DNA from 2 places in the Streptomyces sp. NBC_00328 genome. Region 1 is predicted to be linked to the other one. Evidence: riboswitches for the same ligand, from Rfam matches in the RefSeq annotation. Region 1 holds a riboswitch; the other holds the start of a gene.
What was found. Region 1 has a riboswitch for glycine ahead of gcvT (glycine cleavage system aminomethyltransferase GcvT). Riboswitches for the same ligand answer to the same signal wherever they lie in the genome.
Positions count from the first base shown of each region.

Region 2: linked by a shared signal. The riboswitch ahead of gcvP (aminomethyl-transferring glycine dehydrogenase) and the one ahead of gcvT (glycine cleavage system aminomethyltransferase GcvT) in region 1 are both predicted to bind glycine.

Region 1 covers NZ_CP108013.1:6,696,170-6,699,936, forward strand. The annotation lists gene gcvH (glycine cleavage system protein GcvH) at 1-327, opposite strand, end outside; gene gcvT (glycine cleavage system aminomethyltransferase GcvT) at 486-1,604, opposite strand; glycine riboswitch at 1,639-1,749, opposite strand; glycine riboswitch at 1,750-1,846, opposite strand; gene OG485_RS29530 (AAA family ATPase) at 2,022-2,690, shown strand; gene OG485_RS29535 (enhanced serine sensitivity protein SseB) at 2,754-3,527, shown strand; gene OG485_RS29540 (enhanced serine sensitivity protein SseB C-terminal domain-containing protein) at 3,755-3,767, shown strand, end outside.
Region 2 covers NZ_CP108013.1:2,180,127-2,183,893, reverse strand. The annotation lists gene OG485_RS09515 (DNA polymerase IV) at 1-1,114, shown strand, start outside; gene OG485_RS09510 (PRC-barrel domain-containing protein) at 1,039-1,407, opposite strand; glycine riboswitch at 1,522-1,616, shown strand; gene gcvP (aminomethyl-transferring glycine dehydrogenase) at 1,795-3,767, shown strand, end outside.

The DNA.
Region 1 (3,767 bases):
CTCGCCGGCGACGCGCACCTTGAACAGCCAGCCGCCCTCGAAGGGAGCGGAGTTGACCAGGGCCGGGTCGTCCACGACGTCCTGGTTGGCCTCGACGACCTCGCCGTTGACCGGGGAGTACAGGTCGCTGACGGACTTGGTCGACTCCAGTTCACCGCAGGACTCGCCCGCGGTCACCGTGTCACCGACGGCCGGGAGCTGGGCGTAGACGACATCGCCGAGCGCGTTGGCCGCGAACTCGGTGATGCCGACCGTCGCGACGCCGTCCTCGGCGACGGACAGCCACTCGTGCTCCTTGCTGTAACGCAGCTGCTGGGGGTTGCTCATGACCTGAATTCTCCTGTACGCGGTGGAGTGCTGATGGAGGGAAGCGTGGGTGACCGGGCGGATGTGCCCAGGGTCACGTCCGGGGCCCGGCGAAGGGCGCCCGTCGGTACCGGCGCCCGACGGGCATCCGGTTCATGTCCGGCCGGTGCGGACCAGTGTCACTTCTGCCGCTTGTAGAACGGCAGCGCCACGACCTCGTACGGTTCGTGGCTGCCCCGGATGTCCACGCCCACACCGGTCGTGCCCGGCGCGGCGTGCGCGGCGTCGACGTACGCCATGGCGATCGGCTTGCCCAGGGTCGGGGACGGGGCGCCGGAGGTGACCTCGCCGATCACCTTGCCGCCTGCGACGACGGGATACCCGGCGCGCGGCACGCGACGGCCCTCGGCGATCAGCCCGACGAGCACGCGCGGCGGCTCGGAGGCGGCACGCTCGGCGGCTTCGGTCAGGGCCTCGCGCCCCACGAAGTCGCCGTCCTTCTCGAACTTCACGACCCGGCCGAGGCCAGCGTCGAAGGGGGTCAGCGCGGTGGTCAGCTCGTGCCCGTACAGCGGCATGCCGGCCTCCAGGCGCAGCGTGTCGCGGCAGGACAGACCGCAGGGGACGAGACCGGCCGGGGTGCCCGCGTCGGTGAGCGCCTGCCACACCTTCTCGGCGTCGGCGGGGGCGACGAACAGCTCGAAGCCGTCCTCGCCGGTGTAGCCGGTGCGGGCGATCAGGGCCGGGACGCCGGCCACCGTGCCCGGCAGGCCCGCGTAGTACTTCAGGCCGTCGAGGTCCGCGTCGGTGACCGCCTTGAGGATGCCGGGGGACTCGGGGCCCTGCACGGCGATCAGCGCGTACGCGTCACGGTCGTCGCGCACCACGGCGTCGAAACCGGCGGCACGCCCGGTCAGCGCGTCCAGCACCACCTGGGCGTTGGAGGCGTTCGCGACGACCATGTATTCGTGCTCGGCGAGGCGGTAGACGATCAGGTCGTCCAGGATGCCGCCGTCCTCCTGGCAGATCATGGTGTAGCGGGCGCGGCCGACGCCGACGGTGGCGATGTTGCCGACCAGCGCGTGGTTCAGGAGGGCCGCGGCCTCGGGGCCGGTGACGGTGATCTCGCCCATGTGGGAGAGGTCGAAGAGACCGGCCTTCGTGCGGACGGCGACGTGCTCGTCACGCTCCGAGCCGTAGCGCAGGGGCATGTCCCAGCCCGCGAAGTCGGTCATGGTCGCGCCGAGCGAACGATGCAGGGCATCGAGCGCGGTGTGACGGGGTGCGTTGCTGCTCATCGGTCTGGCTCCCAAGGCATGACGGCGAGGTCGTTCCTCCCCATCTGTCATCGGAACCTGAGAGGTTCATCACGACCACACGAATCGGTGGTCCTGACTTGCACCTTGGGTGGAGCCGCCGGAGCGGCCCGCTTTTCAGATGTGCCTCGCCCGCGCGGTAACGGTGCCTGAGAGATTCAAGGGAGGGACTTGCTCCTTCGGCGCCCGGGTACACGTACCCAGGACTCTCCCGCGCGGATTCAAGCGGCCGGTATGCAGTTGGCGCGGCCATCATCGCACGCGCTGTCGGATCACGGCAGCCCGACATCTGTGACGGGGCTGTGGCAGTCCGCGCACGGAAATGGGAAGCGCCGGGCATTACCTTCTCTTTACACTCGATGGGGATGGGACTCCACATCCCAGGGGAGGACGGTCACGGTGAACAGGACCACGGCGTACGCGACGACCTCGGGTCTCGCACTGCCCGAGCAGCCCGGCGCACGGGCCCGGGAGGCTCGCGGAGCGCGTCCCGCGGTCGTCGTGCGGGATCTTCGCGACCGGGTCGGGCGCAGTCCGCACGGCCTCCGCTTCGGGGCGCAGGACCTCGTCGTCGTCACCGGACTGCCCGGCAGCGGCAAGTCGACGCTGATGCGGCGGGCCGTGCGGGGCACCCGCGTCGACTCCCAGGACACCCGCGAGCGCTGGGACGGCCGGATGGCCGGCCTGCTGCCGTACGCGGTCTACCGTCCCCTCGTCCGCCTCGCGCACTACGCCGGCCTGCGCCGCGCCCTGCGCGAGGGCGGCGGACTCGTCGTGCACGACTGCGGTACGCAGGCCTGGGTGCGCCGCTGGCTCGCCCGCGAGGCCCGGCGCCGCGGCGGCGCGCTGCACCTGCTGCTGCTCGACGTCACACCCGGCACCGCGCTGGACGGCCAGCGCGAGCGAGGCCGGGGCGTCTCGCGCTACGCCTTCGCCCGCCACCGCGGCGCGGTCGCCCGGCTGCTGCGCTCCGCCGAGACGGGAGACCTGCCCGAGGGGTGCGGCTCGGCGGTACTGATCGACCGGGACGCGGCGGACGTGCTGCGCAGGATCGACTTCGGCCACTGACCGGTCACGGTGGCCCACTAACCTTTCCAGCCGGAACAGTGGTTCGAAGCGGGCGGTAGACAGATGGACTTTCCGGCACAGGCACACCCCCATCCGCACAGCGGTTGGCCCGGCAACGAGCTGGAGGAGGTGTTGTCCTCCTCCCTGGGCGTGCCCGGGCCCTCGGCGGGCGCTCGCATCGTCGAGGTGCTCGGCCGCAGCTTCGTATGGGTGCCGCTGCCCAATGGCGGCGGCCCGAACAGCGGTCCGCTGGATCTGCCCACCATGGACATCGGGGGCCAGGTCTACGTTCCCGTCTTCAGCTCCGAGGAGCAGTTCCGCCAGGTCGTCGGCGGTCACATGTCGTACACGATCGCGCCCGCCGTGGAGTTCGCCCGCGGACTTCCCCCGCAGGTCGGCATCGTGGTGAACCCGGACGGCGTGGTCGGCGTACCGCTGCCGCCCCTGGCCGTGGCCGAACTGTGCCGGGCCGGGCGGACCGAGCTGGACGGGGCGGCCAGCGGCGGCCGGGTGCGGCTCTTCGAGCCCGACTGGCAGGACGATCCGGTGGACTTCCTCGCCGCGGCCTCGGCGGAGTTCGCCGCGACGGGTGTCGTCCTGAGCGCCCGCCGCTGTCTGGCCAGCATCGAGGGCGACGAACCGGTCATGTTCATCGGCGTCGAGCTCGCGGCGTGGGAGGGCGACGCCCGCGCCCTGCCCCTGGACGCCCTGGGCCGTGCCCTCGGCCGCGTCCCGGTCGGCATTCCGGTGAACCTGGTTCTTCTCGACGTGACGCAGGACCCGGTCGGCGACTGGATGCGTGCCCAGGTGCGCCCCTTCTACCAGCACGGTCACTGAACGGCGCCCGCGCCGGGAGTGCCGGGCCGGGCCTCCGGCCCGCCGCGCGGGGCCCTCGGCCGCCCCGCGCGGCGGTTCCCGGCTCTCGACTGCTTCCCCCGGCGGAGCACGATCGCCGCATAAGCTGGTTTCATGGCCTGGTCGAGGTGTTGACGCATGTCGGTAACCGGTGCCTCGGGCGTAAGGGATGAGTTCGTCGTGAATTGTTCGCGAAGGGGCGGTTGAAGGTGAGCGCGTCGG
Region 2 (3,767 bases), 4.5 Mb from region 1:
GGACATCCGGGCCGTGACGGGGCTCACGGGGTCGGTGGGGCTCGCCGCTTCCAAGATGCTGGCGAAGATCGCCTCGGAGCAGGCCAAGCCGGACGGTCTCGTCCTGATCGAGCCGGGCATCGAGCGCGCGCTGCTGGGACCGATGCCGGTGCGGACGCTGCCGGGCGTGGGGCCGGCCACCGGCGACCATCTGCGCCGGGCGGGCATCACCACCGTCGAGGAGCTCGCCGAGGCGGGCGAGGACGAGCTCGTACGGCTGCTGGGGAAGGCCCACGGGCACGCGCTGTTCGCGATGGCGCTGGCCCACGACGAGCGGCCCGTGGTGGCCGAGCGGGAGACCAAGTCGGTGTCGGTCGAGGACACGTACGACGTGGACATCCACGACCGGGTCCGGGTGGAGCTGGAGGCGCAGCGGCTCGCGGACCGGTGCGTGCGGCGGCTGCGCCGGGCCGGCCTGTCGGGCCGGACCATCGTGCTGAAGGTACGCCGGTACGACTTCTCGACGCTGACCCGGTCCGAGACGCTGCGGGGGCCCACGGACGACCCCGGAGTCGTCCGGGAGGCCGCCGCCCGGCTGCTGGAGGGCGTGGACACGACCGGTGGCGTCCGTCTGCTGGGGGTCGGCGTCACCGGGCTCGCCGACTACACGCAGGAGGATCTGTTCGCGCAGGCGCAGGCCGCGGCCGCGGGGGAACCGGCGGCGGAGGAGCACGCCGGGGACGAACCGGCGGAGGTGGCCGCCGCGGACGGGGAGACGGCGCCGGCGGAGCGACGATGGCCCTCCGGGCACGACGTGCGGCATGCCGAGTTCGGGCACGGCTGGGTGCAGGGGAGCGGGCTGGGACGGGTCACGGTGAGGTTCGAGACGCCGTACTCCGGGCCCGGCCGGGTGCGGACCTTCCGGACGGACGACGCGCAGCTGGAACCGGCCGACCCGCTGCCCCTGGTGGAGCGAAGACCCGAGGAAGCCGGCGGGCTGCCGACCGGTCCCGGGCCGTCGGTGTCAGCGGTCGGGACGCACGGCCCCGGCGCTGGGGATCAGGTGTCCTCCGACCCCGCGAGCCGGCCGAAGTCCCGGTCCGGCGGCGGAGGGGACGCCACGTCGAGTCCGTAGTGGTGGTAGAGCTGGAGCTCCTGTTCGGGGGAGAGATGCCGCCCGACGCCGAAGTCGGGGGCGTCCTTGATCAGGGCCCGGTCGAAGGGGATGCGCAGGGTCCCCTCGATGATCTCGCTGGGCTCCAGGGGCACGAAGGCGTCCCTGCTGAACAGCCCGGTGCGTATGGCCGCCCACTCCGGGACACCGGTCGCGTCGTCGAGGTAGACCTCGTCGATCGTGCCGATCTTGGTGCCGTTGCTGTCGAACGCCTTGCGGCCGATCAGGTTGCGCGGATCGATGTCGGTCTGCACGGTCCCTCCAGTGGTCGCAAACTCATCCGTAAGTACTACAAAAGAGCACATTTGTGAAGGCGGCCACTCGAAGGCTGTCGCCTTGTCCTCGCTGGTAGTCTGGCAAGTGGCTGCTGATCCCGTGCGGGAGAGTCCTCCGGATTTCGCGGAGGCGCCGAAGGAGCAACTCCTCCCCGGAATCTCTCAGGCTCACGTACCGCACGGACGAGGTCACTCTGGAAAGCAGGGCGGGTGCCGATGGCCTCCGCCCTCACCGACGGTGAAAGCCGGATCGTCCACGGGACCATCCGGTGAAACTCTCAGGTTGAGATGACAGAGGGGGAGGCCGTCGGGGTACCCGTGCCGGGGTGCCCCTCGAAGGTCGCGTCAGACCAGGAGGCCTCCGCCATGACCGCCCCTCGCATACCGCTCTCCGAGCTCGAACAGGGAATTCCCTTCGAGCAGCGCCACATCGGACCCGACTCCGAAGCCCGGGCCAAGATGCTCGCGCAGGTCGGATACGGCTCGCTCGACGAGCTGACGGCCGCCGCGGTGCCGGATGTGATCAAGAACGCCGAGGCCCTGAAGCTGCCGGCCGCGCGCACCGAGGCCGAGGTACTGGCCGAGCTCCGCTCCCTCGCGGACCGCAACCAGGTGCTCGGTTCGATGATCGGCCTCGGCTACTACGGCACGTTCACGCCGCCGGTGATCCTGCGCAACGTCATGGAGAACCCTGCCTGGTACACCGCGTACACGCCGTACCAGCCGGAGATCTCGCAGGGCCGTCTCGAGGCGCTGCTGAACTTCCAGACCGTCGTCGCCGAGCTGACCGGGCTGCCGACCTCCGGCGCCTCCCTCCTCGACGAGGGCACCGCCGCCGCCGAGGCCATGGCGCTGTCCCGCCGGATGGGCAAGAACAAGAAGGGCCTCTTCCTGGTCGACGCGGACGCGCTGCCGCAGACCATCGCCGTCATAGAGACACGTGCCGAGCCGACCGGTGTCGAGATCGTCGTCGCCGACCTCTCCGACGGCATCCCGGCCGACCTCGCCGGGCGCGAGATCAACGGCGTGCTGATCCAGTACCCGGGCGCCTCCGGCGCCGTACGCGACATCAAGCCCCTCATCGAGCAGGCGCACGAGCTGGGCGCGGTCGTCACCGTCGCGGCCGATCTGCTCGCCCTGACCCTGCTGACCTCGCCCGGCGAGCTCGGCGCGGACATCGCGGTCGGTACGACGCAGCGCTTCGGCGTCCCGATGGGCTTCGGCGGTCCGCACGCCGGCTACATGGCGGTCCGCGAGAACTTCGCGCGCAGCCTTCCCGGCCGTCTCGTCGGTGTCTCCGTGGACGCCGACGGGAACAAGGCGTACCGCCTCGCCCTGCAGACGCGTGAGCAGCACATCCGCCGTGAGAAGGCGACCAGCAACATCTGCACCGCTCAGGTGCTGCTCGCCGTGATGGCCGGCATGTACGCCGTCTACCACGGCCCCGAGGGCCTGCGGACCATCGCACGGCGTACCCACCGCTACGCCACCGTCCTGGCCGCGGGTCTCACCGCCGGCGGTGTCGAGGTCGTCCACGGCGCGTACTTCGACACGCTCACCGTGCGGGTCCCGGGCCGTGCCGCCGCCGTCGTGGCCGCCGCCCGTGACAACGGCGTCAACCTCCACCCCGTCGACGCCGACCAGGTGTCGATCTCGTGCGACGAGACGACCACGCGCGAGCAGCTCGTCGCCGTGTGGACCGCGTTCGGTGTCGAGGGCGACGTCGAGGCGCTGGACGCGAGCACCGAGGACACCCTGCCGGCCGCGCTGCTGCGCACCGACGAGTACCTCACGCACCCCGTGTTCCACGACCACCGCTCCGAGACGGCGATGCTGCGCTACCTGCGCAAGCTCTCCGACCGCGACTACGCGCTCGACCGCGGCATGATCCCGCTGGGCTCCTGCACCATGAAGCTCAACGCGACCACCGAGATGGAGCCGGTCACCTGGCCCGAGTTCGGGCAGCTGCACCCCTTCGTGCCCGCCGAGCAGGCACAGGGCTACCTGACGCTGATCCACGAGCTGGAGGACCAGCTCGCCGAGGTCACCGGCTACGACAAGGTGTCGCTCCAGCCCAACGCCGGTTCGCAGGGCGAGCTGGCCGGTCTGCTGGCGGTCCGCGGCTACCACCGTGCCAACGGTGACGACCAGCGCACCGTCTGCCTCATCCCGTCCTCCGCGCACGGCACCAACGCCGCCAGCGCCGTGATGGCCGGCATGAAGGTCGTCGTCGTGAAGACCGCGGACGACGGCGAGATCGACGTCCAGGACCTGCGCGCCAAGATCGAGCAGTACCGCGACGAGCTGTCGGTGCTGATGATCACGTACCCCTCGACACA